DNA from 2 places in the Bradyrhizobium sp. 27S5 genome. Region 1 is predicted to be linked to the other one. Evidence: riboswitches for the same ligand, from Rfam matches in the RefSeq annotation. Region 1 holds a riboswitch; the other holds the start of a gene.
The links. A riboswitch is a leader RNA that binds a small molecule or an ion and turns the genes downstream of it on or off. The one in region 1 is predicted to bind glycine.
Positions count from the first base shown of each region.

Region 2: it holds a riboswitch for glycine, as region 1 does, so the genes downstream of both, gcvT (glycine cleavage system aminomethyltransferase GcvT) here and WDM24_RS26480 (D-amino acid dehydrogenase) in region 1, are expected to answer to the same signal.

Region 1 is NZ_CP147714.1:5,608,221-5,615,671, forward strand. It holds gene WDM24_RS26470 (ABC transporter substrate-binding protein) at 1-799, opposite strand, end outside; gene WDM24_RS26475 (M20/M25/M40 family metallo-hydrolase) at 1,065-2,195, shown strand; glycine riboswitch at 2,288-2,394, shown strand; glycine riboswitch at 2,398-2,513, shown strand; gene WDM24_RS26480 (D-amino acid dehydrogenase) at 2,579-3,886, shown strand; gene WDM24_RS26485 (ArgE/DapE family deacylase) at 4,122-5,420, shown strand; gene WDM24_RS26490 (ABC transporter permease) at 5,684-6,625, shown strand; gene WDM24_RS26495 (ABC transporter permease) at 6,629-7,451, shown strand, end outside.
Region 2 is NZ_CP147714.1:5,788,810-5,796,260, reverse strand. It holds gene gcvP (aminomethyl-transferring glycine dehydrogenase) at 1-315, opposite strand, end outside; gene gcvH (glycine cleavage system protein GcvH) at 339-704, opposite strand; gene gcvT (glycine cleavage system aminomethyltransferase GcvT) at 725-1,870, opposite strand; glycine riboswitch at 2,011-2,100, opposite strand; gene alaS (alanine--tRNA ligase) at 2,302-4,992, shown strand; gene WDM24_RS27360 (cyclic nucleotide-gated ion channel) at 5,004-6,254, shown strand; gene WDM24_RS27355 (DUF3455 domain-containing protein) at 6,256-6,756, opposite strand; gene WDM24_RS27350 (NADP-dependent isocitrate dehydrogenase) at 6,793-7,451, opposite strand, start outside.

The sequences.
Region 1 (7,451 bases):
GGTTCTCCATGAAATCGATGTCGCCGGACTGCAGCGCGTTCACCGCGGTCTGCGCGTCAGCCATCGTGACCCACTCGACGCGGTCGACCTTGACGACCTTGCCGCCTGCGGTCCAGCTCGCCGGCTCCTTGCGCGGCACGTAGTCCTTGTTCTTCTCGTACACCGCCTTCACGCCAGGCTGGAATTCCGCCTGCACGAATTTGAACGGTCCGGAGCCGATCTGTTCCGGGATCGGCTTGTCCGGCGGCGTCTCGGCGAGACGCTTCGGCATCATGAACGGCACGCGCGACGACGGCTTGCCGATCGATTCGAGCACGAGGCCGTAAGGCTCCTTCAGCTTCAGCGTGATGGTCTTGGCGTCGGTCGCCTCCAGGCTCGCGACGAAGTCCATCAGCTTCTGGCCCATGCCGTCGACCTTGCCCCAGCGCTGCAGCGAGGCGACGCAGTCTTCCGCGGTAACCGGCGCACCGTCATGCCACTTCAGACCGTCGCGCAGCGTGAACGTGTAGGTCAGCTTGTCGTCGGAAACCTTCCAGTCCGCCATCTGCGGCTGGATCTTGAAGTTGGAATCCGTCGCCAGCAGCGTGTCATAGACCATATAACCATGATCGCGGGTGATGTAGGCGGTGGTCATGATCGGATCGATGACACGCAGATCCGAGTGCATCACCGCGGTGATGGTCTTGCCCGCAGCCATCGCCTGCGGTGCAAATGACAATTCCTGCGGCGCGAACGACAGTGCAAGCGCCGTCAACGCAGCCGCAAGCGTGCGGTGCTTCCAACGCGAGATAGGGAACATGAAATCTCTCCTGACGTGAAACTGGTCAAAGCCGGCTTATTCGTTATGCATGAGGTTCGTTATTTAGGCGAACTAACATGCTGTATGGCTTGTGAAATCGAGACTTGCACCAAGCGCAATGCGCGTCAATCGGTTTCGGGCGGGATCGGACGTACACAAACGAATGAGGCCGCGCGCCAGATTTTGGCTTTACAAGTTCGTCGGCTGAGATTTTCGTAACGCGCGCGCGATGCCGGCGCGATCAAAACAACAAGAGAGAAAAACGATGAACCCAGCCAATCTTCCCTTTGATTCCGAAACAATGCTGCAGGGCCTGCGCGGCTGGGTGGAGTGCGAGAGCCCGACCTGGGATTCGGCGGCAGTCGAACGCATGCTCGACCTTGCCGCACGCGAGATGGCGATCATGGGTGCGACGATCGAGCGCATCGCCGGTCGCCAGGGCTTTGCCGGCTGCGTCCGCGCCCGTTTTCCCCATCCGAAGCAAGGCCAGCCCGGCATCCTGATCGCCGGCCATCTGGACACCGTGCACCCGGTCGGCACCATCGAGAAGCTGAAGTGGCGGCGCGAAGGCAACAAATGTTTCGGGCCCGGCATCTTCGACATGAAGGGCGGCAACTACCTGTCGATCGAGGCGATCAGGCAATTGGCGCGCGCGGCCTTCACGACACCGCTGCCGATCACGGTGCTGTTCACCCCCGATGAAGAGGTCGGCACGCCGTCGACGCGCGACATCATCGAGGCGGAAGCCGCGCGCAACAAATATGTGCTGGTGCCGGAGCCCGGCCGTCCGAACAACGGCGTCGTCACCGGTCGCTACGCGATCGCGCGCTTCAATCTGGAAGCAACAGGCAAGCCGAGCCACGCCGGCGCGACGCTGTCGTCGGGCCGCTCCGCGATCCGCGAGATGGCCCGGCAGATCATCGCCATCGACGGCATGACCACCGAGGACTGCACGTTCTCGGTCGGCATCGTGCATGGCGGCCAATGGGTCAATTGCGTTGCGACGACCTGCACCGGCGAAGCGCTCAGCATGGCCAAGCGCCAGGCCGATCTCGACCGCGGCGTCGAGCGCATGCTGGCGCTGTCCGGCACCGCCAACGACGTGACATTCAAGGTGACGCGCGGCGTCACCCGCCCGGTGTGGGAGCCGGATGCCGGCACCATGGCGCTCTATGAAAAGGCAAAGGGCCTCGCGGCGGCGATGGGCCTCGATCTGCCGCATGGCAGCGCCGGCGGCGGCTCGGACGGCAACTTCACCGGCGCGATGGGTATCCCCACGCTCGACGGCCTCGGCGTTCGCGGCGCAGACGCGCATACGCTCAACGAACATATCGAGGTCGACAGCCTCGCCGAACGCGGCCGCCTGATGGCGGCACTGCTGGCGACGCTGGACTGACATCGATTTGCACTGCACAACACGTTGGCACTGCCGGATCGAAATTTAGCCTTGTCCAATTTTCAGGCTTCGCCTACGGTCCGGCCGTCCAACACGACGATGCGGGAGAGATCGGAGCAACAACATGCGTGTTGTTGGCTTCGGCGCCGACGGAGCAACCGCCCCGGAAACTCTCAGGCAAAAGGACTGTATCGTCAGGACGATCTGGAGAGAGACGGACATGGCCGCACATCAAGGGCCATGACGTCCACCGAAGGGGATAGTTCGCTATTGGGCCTCGGCCCGATGCGGATCAAGCTCTCAGGTACCGTGACAGATGGGGCGCCGACGCCGGTTTCACCGGTGGTTCGGCGACTCTAACCCACGGGAGCCTGAAGGCCATCATGCCTCACATTGCGATCATTGGCGCCGGCATCACCGGCGTGACGACGGCCTATGCCCTGCTCGAACGCGGCTACCGGGTGACTGTCCTCGACAGGCATCGCTACGCCGCGATGGAAACCTCGTTCGCCAATGGCGGGCAGCTTTCCGCCAGCAACGCGGAAGTCTGGAACAGCGCCGCAACCATCCTCAAGGGTCTGCGCTGGATGCTCAGGAGCGACGCGCCGCTGCTGATGAACCCGAAGCCGAGCTGGCACAAATATTCCTGGATCGGAGAGTTCGTCGGCCACATCGGCCGCTATCGCAGCAACACCATCGAGACCACGCGGCTCGCAATCGAAGCGCGCAAGCATTTGTTCTCGATCGCGCAGCGCGAGAACATCGCCTTCGATCTCGAACGCCGCGGCATCCTGCACGTCTATCACGACAAGGCCGGCTTCGAAGCGGGCCTGCGGGTCAACACACTGCTGCAGCAAGGCGGGCTCGACCGCCGGCCGGTGACGGCGGACGAAATCCGCACCATCGAACCCGCGCTGCAGACGGCCTGCTATGGCGGCTTCTTCACGCCGTCGGACGCGACCGGCGATATCCACAAGTTCACCCGCGGGCTTGCCGACGCCTGCATCCGCCGCGGCGCGGCCTTCATCCACGAAGCCGATGTCGATGCGATCGCGCGCGGCGACGACGGCTTCCGGGTCAGTTGGAACGAAGCCGCTTCGCACGACGCTGACGTCGCGACGCGGCATGAGTTACAGGCGGACGGTTTGGTCATCTGCGCCGGGGTGGCGAGCCGTCACTTCGCTGGCATGCTCAACGACCGCGTCAACGTCTATCCGGTGAAGGGATATTCGATCACGGTGCAACTCGATGCGCCGCAGAGCCGGGACGCTGCGCCGACCGTCAGCCTGCTCGATGAAGCTGCGAAAATCGTCACCAGCCGGCTCGGCGCCGACCGCTTCCGCGTCGCCGGCACCGCCGAGTTCAACGGCTTCAACCGCGACATTCGCGCCGACCGGATCCAGCCGCTGGTGGACTGGGTGCGACTTCATTTCCCCGGGATCGACACCTCGAAGATCGTGCCATGGGCGGGCCTGCGCCCGATGATGCCGAACATGATGCCGGTGGTTCGCGCCGGACGGATTCCGGGCGTGTTTTACAATACGGGCCACGGTCATCTCGGCTGGACGCTCTCGGCCGCGACGGCGCAGATGGTAGCAGGGGCGATCGATGATTGGAGCGACCTCGACACGCCTTCAATGGTGCCGTCGCAGGTCGATACGACCGAGACCACACACGCAGCTTTCCCCTAATTATCCGGCCGAAGAGGAAGAATATGAGCGTATTTGCCAGTGCCGAAGTCGGAATTCGCTGAGAAACACCGCGTGATAGGAACTAGCGTCACAATGGGAAAAAGCGCTTCATCGCGAGAGGGGACAATGCGCATTGGGGTGGCGGGCACGCATGACATTGCGCCAACTCCGTGCGCCGTCTTTCCAAAACAGTCAACGCTCAGCCTTCTGCACAGGGCTCCACGAAAGGCGCGACATGACAACTGAGACGTTGACCAAGCCTGATCAGATTGCCGCAGAGCTGTGCGCGGCCGTCGATCGAAACTTCGACGATCAGATCGCGTTCCTGTCAAGCATGGTGCAGTTCCGCAGCTTGCGCGGACAGGAGGCGCCGCAACAACTTTGGCTGGCCGAGCAGTTCGCAAAGCGCCGCTACGACGTCGATGTGTTCAGCCTTGCGGACGTCAATCTGATGAGCCATCCGAAGGCTGCGCCAATGGACGGCATCGATCTTGCCGGATCGCAGCAGGTTGTTGCGACGAAGAACAGCAAAGGCAGCGGGCGCAGCCTGATCTTGCAAGGTCATATCGACGTGGTGCCGGAGGGGCCCGCTGACCTCTGGGACCAGCCGCCGTTCGCAGGCGCCGTGCGCGACGGCTGGATGTTCGGGCGTGGCGCGCAAGACATGAAGGCCGGTGTCTCGGCAATGATCTTCGCGCTCGATGCTATCAGAGACGCCGGCTATGCCCCGGGCGGGCGCGTCCATCTGCAGACCGTGACCGAGGAAGAGAGCACCGGCAACGGCGCATTGTCCACTCTGATGCGCGGCTATCGCGCCGACGCCTGCCTCATTCCCGAACCGACCGGACACACGCTGACGCGCGCCCAGGTCGGCGCCATCTGGTTTCGCCTGCGCGTGCGCGGCACGCCGGTGCATGTCGCCTATTCCGAGGCGGGTACGAGCGCCATCCTGTCGGCGATGCATCTGGTGCGCGTGTTCCAGGATTACACCAAAACGCTCAATGCCCGGGCGCTCGACAACAGCTGGTTCCGCACCGTCAAGAATCCGATCAAGTTCAACGTCGGGATCATCAAAGGCGGCGATTGGGCCAGTTCGACCGCGGCGTGGTGCGAGCTGGATTGCCGGCTCGGTCTGCTGCCGGGCGAGACACCGCGAGAGGCGATGCGTGGCATCGAGGAATGCCTGGCCGAGGCGCACAAGGCCGACGACTTCCTGTCCGACAATCCGGCTGAGCTCGTGTGGAGTGGTTTTCAGGCGGACCCGGCGGTGTGCGAGCCTGGCAGCGAAGCGGAAGCAGCTCTGTCTGCCGCCCATCACTCCGTCTTCCAGGCTCCAATGCACGAGCGCCTGTCTACCGCCGTCAACGACACCCGCTACTATTGCGTCGACTACGGCATCCCTGCCCTTTGCTACGGTCCTTACGGTATCGGCCCGCATGCGTTCAACGAACGCGTCGAGCTCGACAGCCTTCGCAAGACAACGCAGAGCATCGCATTGTTCGTCGCCAACTGGTGCGGCGCGATGAGAGCGTGAATCGACTTGTGGTTTCAGATCGGTGGCGCGTGACGAAATGTGCAATTCGAAATAGCAGCTTCAGACCAAGGGAGGCTTCCAACAGCCCGAACCGCGCCTTGATATAGCGTCGCCATTGGCACAGTATTTGCCTGCAAATTCATCACTTTCGCGCTAGCTTTGAGAGAAGACGCAGAAGCGCATGAGACACATCACGGGGACACCATGAGTATGATGCGGCCCAGCCTTCGCTTCACACCGTCTGACGGCAGGAGATAGCAGCGATGATCGGCTATCTCATCCGCCGCATCCTCGCCGCCGTACCCGTGATGGGCGTGGTGGCCCTGTTCGTGTTCCTGTTGCTGCGGCTGACGCCGGGCGACCCCGCCGCAATTCTCGCCGGCGACAATGCGACGCCGGAACAGCTCGAACGCATCAGGACCTCGCTTGGTCTCAACGAGCCGATCTACATCCAGTTCTACACCTGGGTCGCCAGACTGCTGCATGGCGACCTCGGCGTCTCCTTGATCTCGAACAAGCCGATCCTCGAGATGATCGGCCCGCGCCTCGAGCCCTCGATCTCGGTCGCGCTCGCCACCATCATCCTCTCGATCCTGGTCGCGGTGCCGCTCGGCGTGATCGCGGCGTGGAAGCACGGCACCTGGATCGATCGCTTCGTGATGGGGCTCTCGGTGCTTGGCTTCTCGGTGCCGGTGTTCGTGATCGGCTATGTGCTGATCCAGATCTTTGCGATCGATCTGCGCTGGGTGCCGGTGCAGGGCTTCAAGAGCATCTCGGCCGGCTTCGGTCCGTTCTTCGAGCGCATCATCCTGCCAACCTGTACGCTCTCCTTCATCTATGTCGCGCTGATCGCGCGTATGACGCGGGCCTCGATGCTCGATGTGCTGGGTGAGGATTACGTGCGCACGGCACGCGCCAAGGGTATCGGCGAGACCGGCGTGCTGCTGCGCCATGCGCTGCGCAACGCCGCGGTTCCGGTCATCACCGTGATCGGTTCCGGCTTCGCGCTCCTGATCTCCGGCGTCGTGGTCACCGAGAGCGTGTTCAACCTGCCCGGCATCGGCCGCCTCACCGTCGATGCGGTGCTGGCGCGCGATTATCCGGTGATCCAGGCGATGATCCTTCTGACGTCGGGTATCTATGTCGCGGTCAATCTGTTGATCGACCTCGCCTACACCCTGCTCGATCCTCGTATCCGGTACTGAGCAATGGCGATCGAAACCCTTCCCGAATCCACTATCCCCGTCACCCGGCCGTTCCGCGTCAAGCTCGGCTTCCTCACCTCGACGCCGATCATCGCGGTTGCGACGATCTGCCTCGCCCTCATCATCCTGATGGCGATCTTCGCGCCGCTGCTCGCGCCGCACGATCCGCTGCTGCTGACGCCGTCGCAGCGGCTGAAGCCGTCGAGCGCGCAATACCTGCTCGGCACCGACGCCTATGGACGCGACCTGTTGTCGCGCGTCATCTATGGCGCGCGGATCTCGCTGGTGATCGGGCTCGGTGCCGCCGTCTGCTCGATCGCCGTCGGGCTGCTGATCGGCCTCGTCGCCGGCTTCTTCCGCTGGGTCGATGCGGTGATGATGCGCGTGATGGATGGCTTGATGGCGATCCCCGCCATCCTGCTCGCGATCGCCGTGGTGTCGCTGTCGGGCGCCAGCATCTGGACCGTGATGATCGCGATCACCATCCCCGAGATCCCGCGCGTGGCGCGGCTGGTGCGCGCGGTGGTGCTGACCGCACGCGAAGAGCCCTATGTCGAGGCCGCGATCTCGCTCGGCTCCAGCCTGCCCAAGATCATGTGGCGGCATTTGATGCCGAACACGATCGCGCCGCTGATCGTGCAAGGCACTTATGTCTGTGCATCCGCGATCCTGACCGAGGCGATCCTGTCGTTCCTCGGCGCCGGCATCTCGCCGGAAACGCCGACCTGGGGCAACATCATGGCCGAGGGCCGCGCCTACTTCCAGGTCAAGCCGTCGCTGATCTTCTGGCCGGGGCTGTTGCTCTCGATCGCCATTCTCAGCATCA
Region 2 (7,451 bases), 180 kb from region 1:
CTCCAGGATGTTGCGCTGGATCACCGCGGGCAGGATGGTGCCGGAATAGCCCTGGCCGATCAGCGAGGTGAACACCTGGTTCTGCGCGGCGAGCTCGCTCATATGCGAAAGCGCCTCGGTCTCGCTCAGCGCGCGGCCGAGATCGAGCGGCGCCTTCTGGCGGATCGACGCCGGCAGCGTCTCGTTCATCAGTGCCTGCAGGCTCGCAGCGCCGACCGTCTCCAGCATCGCGTTGACGTCGCGCGGCGACGGTCCGATGTGGCGGCGGACGAAATCGGTGGCGGCTTCGTTGATCGGCTTGAAGGGCGCGTTCATGGCTTGATCCTCGGGCTGATCCTTTAGGCGGTGTGGGCGGCGTAGGCGGCCTCATCCATCAGGCCGCCGAGCTCGCTCTTGTCTGATATCTTCAGCTTGAAGAACCAGGCCTTGCCGCCGGCATCCGAATTGACCAGCGCGGGCTCGGCCGCGAGTTCTTCGTTGACCTCGATCACCTCGCCGGTGATCGGCGCGTAGACGTCGGAGGCGGCCTTGACGGATTCGACGACGGCGGCGGCCTCGGCCTTCTTCAGGCTGCGGCCGACCTTCGGCAATTCGACGAACACGACGTCGCCGAGCTGCGATTGCGCGTAGTCGGTGATCCCGATCGTGGCGACGTCGCCCTCGATGCGGAGCCATTCGTGGTCGGACGTGTACAGCGTCGTCATGGGGATCGATCCTTTGGCGTTCAGCGTTTGTAGGTGTTGGGAACGAAGGGCGTGGCGGCGACCTTCAGCGGCAGCCGCTGGCCGCGCACCTCGGCGAAAACGGTGGTGTCGAGCGCGGAAAGCGAGGTCGGCAGATAGCCCATCGCAACCGGCGCATTGAGGCTCGGGCCGAAGCCGCCCGACGTCACCTTGCCGATTGGCTCGGTCGAGGTCGGATCGGCGAACAGGACGGCGCCTTCGCGCACCGGCGCGCGGCCTTCCGGTCGCAAGCCGACACGGCGGCGGGAAGCGCCTTGCGCGAACTGTGCGAGGATCTTGTCGGCGCCCGGAAAACCGCCGGCGCGGCCGCCGCCGCTGCGGCGAACCTTCTGTACCGACCATCCCAGCGCGCCTTCGACCGGCGTCGTCGTGGTGTCGATATCGTGGCCATAGAGGCAAAGCCCGGCTTCGAGCCGCAGGCTGTCGCGCGCGCCAAGCCCGATCGGCAGCACGTCGGGATTGTCCAGCAGTGCGGTGACCAGGGTTTCGGCCTTGTCCGCCGGCACCGAGATCTCAAAACCGTCCTCGCCGGTGTAGCCGGAGCGCGAGACGAAACAGTCGATATCGGCGACGCGGCGCGGGCCGGCGTCCATGAATTTCATCGAACTGACATCTGCACAAAGTTTCGCCAGCGCCGATTCGGCTGTCGGCCCCTGCAGCGCGATCAGCGCGCGGTCGGCCAGCGACACGATTTCGCAGGCGTCGGAGAGATGCGCGCGCAGATGCGCCTCGTCCTCGGCCTTGCAGGCGGCGTTCACCACCAGGAACAAATGATCGCCGAAATTCGCGACCATCAAATCGTCGAGCAGCCCGCCGTCGTCATTGGTGAATTGGGCGTAGCGCTGCCGTCCCGGCGCGATGCCGACAATGTCCTGCGGCACCAGTTTTTCCAGCGCGAGCGCTGCATCAGTGACCTTGCCGGATTTGGGCTTCAGCGCGAGCTGGCCCATGTGGGACACGTCGAACAGGCCGGCGTTGCTGCGGGTGTGCAAGTGCTCCTTGAGCACGCCGGCGGTGTATTGCACCGGCATGTCATAGCCGGCGAACGGCACCATCTTGGCGCCGCGCGCCAGGTGCAGCGCGTGCAGCGGGGTCTGTTTCAGCGGGGAAGTTTCGCGCGCAAGCATCACAGGGCCCTCGCGGTTCCCGCAGGGGACCTATTTCCCCTTGAGAAACCTGCAGAAAGCCCCATCTGTCGCTGTGCCTGAGAGTATTATCCCGTCGGCGGACGCATCGGGGATGACCCCAGCGCCTCTTTCCAGATGTCAGACGTCACGCGGTCCTTTTGCCTGAGAGTTTCCGGGGCGGTTGCTCCTTCGGCGCCGGCGCAAGGCCGGTCTCTCCCGACGTGACTTAGCTATAGGTAGGTAGAAAACACGGCGCCACCAAGACTGTCAACGCAGCCGCAGCAACTATCCAATGGGCTTTGTGCTGCCGCGGCAAGCCCATGATCCGCCTGCACAGTTTCTGGACACCGCAGCTGGCCTTGTCTAAAAGCGTTCGGCCGGAAATGACGCCTTTTTGCGGCTGACCGGCCCCTATTTCCGATTGGATGAACATGAGCAGCGTCAACGACATCAGGTCGACTTTTCTGAACTACTTCAAGGCGAACGGCCACGAAATCGTGCCGTCGTCGCCGCTGGTGCCGCGCAACGACCCGACCCTGATGTTCACGGCGGCCGGCATGGTGCAGTTCAAGAACGTCTTCACCGGCGTCGAGAAGCGTTCCTATCAGCGCGCGACCACCGCGCAGAAATGCGTGCGCGCCGGCGGCAAGCATAACGACCTCGACAATGTCGGCTACACCGCGCGCCATCTCACCTTCTTCGAGATGCTCGGCAACTTCTCGTTCGGCGATTACTTCAAGGAGCGCGCGATCGAGCTCGCCTGGAACCTGGTCACCAAGGATTTCGGGCTGAAGAAGGACAAGCTGCTCGTCACCATCTACCACGACGACGACGAGGCGGCGGGCCATTGGAAGAAGATCGCCGGCTTCTCGGACGACCGCATCATCCGCATCGCGACGTCGGACAATTTCTGGGCGGCGGGCGATACCGGGCCGTGCGGTCCGTGCTCCGAGATCTTCATCGACCGCGGCGAGCATATCTGGGGCGGACCTCCGGGCAGTCCGGAGGAGGACGGCGATCGCTTCCTCGAGTTCTGGAACCTGGTGTTCATGCAGTTCGACCAGGTGACGAAGGAGGAGCGCGTGCCGCTGCCGCGTCCCTCGATCGACACCGGCATGGGCCTGGAACGCATGGCCTTGATCCTGCAAGGCGCCGAAAGCGTGTTCGAGACCGATCTGTTCCACCATTTGATCGATGCGGCCGCATCCGCGCTCGGACACGGTCCGAACGAGCAGACCGTTGCGTCGTATCGGGTTATCGCGGACCATCTGCGCTCGTCGGCGTTCCTGATTGCCGACGGCGTGCTGCCGTCGAACGAGGGCCGCGGCTACGTGCTGCGCCGGATCATGCGCCGTGCGATGCGCCATGCCCAATTGCTCGGCGCGCATGAGCCGCTGATGCATCGGCTGGTCTGGGCGCTGGTCCGCGAGATGGGCCAGGCCTATCCGGACCTGGTGCGTGCGGAGAACCTGATCGAGGAGACGCTGCGGCTGGAAGAGACGCGCTTCCGCAAGACGCTGGTGCGCGGCCTATCGATCCTCGACGAGAAGAGCGCCGGCCTCAAGAAGGGCGACATGTTCGACGGCGACACCGCGTTCACGCTGTACGACACCTTTGGCTTCCCGTTGGATTTGACGCAGGACGCGCTGAAGTCGCGCGGCATCAGCGTCGACCAGGCGGCGTTCACCGATGCGATGGAGCGGCAGCGCGTCAAGGCGCGCGCCTCCTGGACAGGTTCGGGCGAGGCGACGACCGAAGCGATCTGGTTTCCGCTGCGCGAGAAGCTCGGTGCGACCGAATTCCTCGGCTATGAGACCGAGAGCGCGGAAGGCGTGGTGACGGCACTGGTCAAGGACGGCGCCGAGACCGGCACTCTCAAGACCGGCGAGAGCGGCGCGATCGTGTTGAACCAGACCCCGTTCTATGCGGAGTCCGGCGGCCAGGTCGGCGACATCGGCATCCTTACGCGTGACGGCGTCAAGTTCCGCGTCACCGACACGCAGCAGAAGGCAGGCGATCTGTTCGTGCATCTGGGCACGGTGGAGCAGGGCACGCTGAACGTCGGCACCGCGTTGCAGCTCGAGGTCGATCACGCGAGGCGTTCGTCGATCCGCGCCAACCACTCCGCGACGCACCTCTTGCATGAGGCGCTGCGCCAGGTGCTCGGCGATCACATCGCCCAGCGCGGCTCGCTGGTCACGCCGGACCGGCTGCGCTTCGACTTCGTGCATCCGAAGCCGATCACGCCGGACGAGCTTGCCCGGGTCGAGGACATCGCCAACGACGTCGTGCTCGAGAATGACGAGGTGACGACCCGCATCATGGGGGTCGACGACGCCCGCGAGGCCGGCGCACGCGCGCTGTTCGGCGAGAAATACGGCGACGAGGTCCGCGTCGTCTCGATGGGCAAGAGCGCCCGCGAGCACGGCCAGAACGTGCTCGGCTGGTCGGTCGAGCTTTGCGGCGGCACCCATGTCCGCCGCACCGGCGATATCGGCCTGATCTCGGTGACCGGCGAGGGCGCGGTGGCGTCGGGCGTTCGCCGCATCGAGGCACTGACCGGGCGCCATGCGCGCAGGCACGCCAATGACACGATGGCGCTGGCCAAGAGCGCGGCGCAGGAGCTGCGCACCACGATCGAGGATGTGCCGGCACGCATCACGGCGCTGATGGAAGAGCGCAAGAAGCTCGAGCGCGACCTGTCGGACGCCCGCAAGAAGCTCGCGATGGGCGGTGGCGGCGCGTCGTCGAACGGCGCGGCCTCGGGCGTGCGCGAGGTCGGCAACGTCAAGCTGCTCGCCCGCGCGGTCGAGGGCGTCGAGACCAAGGACCTGAAGAGCCTCGTCGACGACGGCAAGAAGCAGATCGGCTCGGGCGTGGTCGCGATCGTCGGCGTCACCGAGGACGGCAAGGCCGGTATCGTGGTCGGTGTTACCGCCGATCTGACCTCGCGCTTCAATGCGGTCGAGCTGGTGCGCAAGGGCTCCGAGGTGCTCGGCGGCAAGGGCGGCGGCGGCCGGCCCGACATGGCGCAGGCGGGCGGCCCCGACGGCGCCAAGGCGGATGCCGCGCTGTCGGCGATCGAGCAGGCCATGACTCAGCAGGCATCGGCCGGCGCCTGACGGAGAGGCTGATCGTGGCGACGGCTCCGGGCAAGCCCACGATCAGCGATCCCGGGCTGCGCGACCGTCTCTGCGAGCTGCTCGAGCAGGACCACCTGCCGCGTTCGGTCGGCTCGCGCTTTGTCCGGCTCGTCATCGCGATCATCAGTGTCGATGTGCTGGCGGCGATCCTGGCATCGGTGCCCGAGTTCGACGCGCAGCTGTGGTGGCTGTTCACGGCGATTGAAATCGCCGCCGTCATCGCCTTTGCGCTGGAATATGCCGCGCGGCTCTGGAGCGTGGTCGGCCGCTCGCTGCGCGACATGACGCCGCTGCAGGCGCGGCTCGAATACGCCTTCTCGGCGCTCGGCGTGATCGACCTGCTCGCCTTCCTGCCGTCGGCCATCGCGCTTGTGATTGGTGACAAGACCGCGCTGGTGCTGTTCGGCATGCTGCCGTTCCTGAAGCTGGTGCGCTATTCGACCGCGATGCGCTCGCTGCTGGCGGCGCTGCACGCCGAGCGGCGCACGCTGTTCGGCTGCGTCGTGATCCTGACCGGCGCGGTGCTGCTGTTCGCCTCGCTGCTCTATGCCATCGAGCACAAGGTGCAGCCGGACAAGTTCGGCACCATGCCGCAGGCGATGTGGTGGGCGATCGTGACGCTCGGCACCGTCGGTTACGGTGACGTCGTCCCGGTGACGCCGCTCGGGCGGATCGTCACCGTGGTTGCGATCGTGGTCGGCTTCGCGATGATCGCGCTGCCGGTCGCGATCGTCTCGACCGCGTTCGCCGACGAGGTCCGGCGCCGCGACTTCGTCGTGACTTGGGGCATGCTGGCGCGGGTGCCGCTGTTCTCGCATCTCAACGCCGCCGATATCGCCGACATCATGCGCCTGCTGCGGTCGCAGACCATCGAGGCCGGCGAGGTGCTGGTGCGGCGCGGCGACGCGGCGTCGTCGATGTATTTCATCACCGCCGGCGAGGTCGAGATCGACCTGCCGAGCCAGCTTGTGAAGCTTGCCGACGGCGCGTTCTTCGGCGAGATCGCGCTGCTCCGACGCACCAACCGCTCCGGCACAGTGACGGCGACGCGCAAGACCAAGCTGCTGGCGCTCGACGCGCAGGACTTCCATGCCCTGATCGAGCGCATGCCGGCGCTCGCCGCCCATGTCCGGGAAACGGCGGAGGCGCGGCTCGCCGATCCGCTCACGGCCGGTGGCGACCTTGCCGCCGGCGAAATCGCGCAGGCGCCGCGCGAGACCGACGGCGGCATCCGCGACTAGCTCAGTCGCGGCGCAGGAACACGTAATCCGCCGAATAGGGGGCGCTCCGCAACGCGCCGACCTTGTCGCAGGCGCCGTCGAGCGCACCACCCGAGGTGTTAATCCGCTGCACGGTGGCGACGCTGGTGAAGAGGCCATTGCCGCGGTGGGCAATCACTTCGAGCTTCAGCCAGGGAATGTCGGCGGCCGTCGCGCCGGGTGCGCTGCCGGCGGTGCGGGCGGTCACGGCGCTGCCGTCGACATGCTCCCAGTTCGGGCCGGCATAGTGCCGGCCGACCGTGCGGCCGCCGGCGATCAGGGTGGCGATGGGTTCGCGGAACGACCAGGCGAGCTTGCCGTCGGTGACCGGCTTGCACTCATAGACCTGGGCGCCCTCGGCGTGGACGGTGAGGACCGCGGTCTCGTCCGGCGCCGCAACGGGGGCGGGCAGGGGATCGGCAGCGAGCGCCGCCGATCCGGTCAGCAACAAGGATGCGAGCGTCACCCGGCCGAGTAGGGTCATGGTCACGCTCACTGCAACGTTCGGCAACAGGCGGCCTTAGGCCGCCATCGCCTTGCCGAGGTTGTCGGCAACCTTGTCGAGGAAGCCGGTGGTCGAGAGCCAGCGCTGGTCGGCGCCGACCAGCAGCGCGAGGTCCTTGGTCATGTAGCCCTCTTCGACGGTCGCGACGCAGACCTTCTCCAGGGTGGTGGCGAACTTCGCCAGTTCCGGATTGTTGTCGAGCTTGGCGCGGTGGGCGAGGCCACGGGTCCAGGCGAAGATCGACGCGATCGAGTTGGTCGAGGTCTCCTTGCCCTTCTGGTGCTCGCGATAGTGGCGGGTCACGGTGCCGTGGGCGGCTTCGGCTTCCACCGTCTTGCCGTCCGGGGTGAGCAGCACCGAGGTCATCAGGCCGAGCGAGCCGTAGCCCTGGGCCACGGTGTCGGACTGCACGTCGCCGTCATAGTTCTTGCAGGCCCAGACATAGCCGCCGGACCATTTCAGCGCCGAGGCGACCATGTCGTCGATCAGGCGGTGCTCGTAGGTCAGGCCCTTGGCGTCGAAGTCCTTCTTGAACTCGCGGTCGAATACGTCCTGGAAGATGTCCTTGAAGCGGCCGTCATAGACCTTGAGAATCGTGTTCTTGGTCGACAGATAGACCGGGTAGTTGCGCATCAGGCCGTAATTGAACGAGGCGCGGGCGAAATCGATGATGG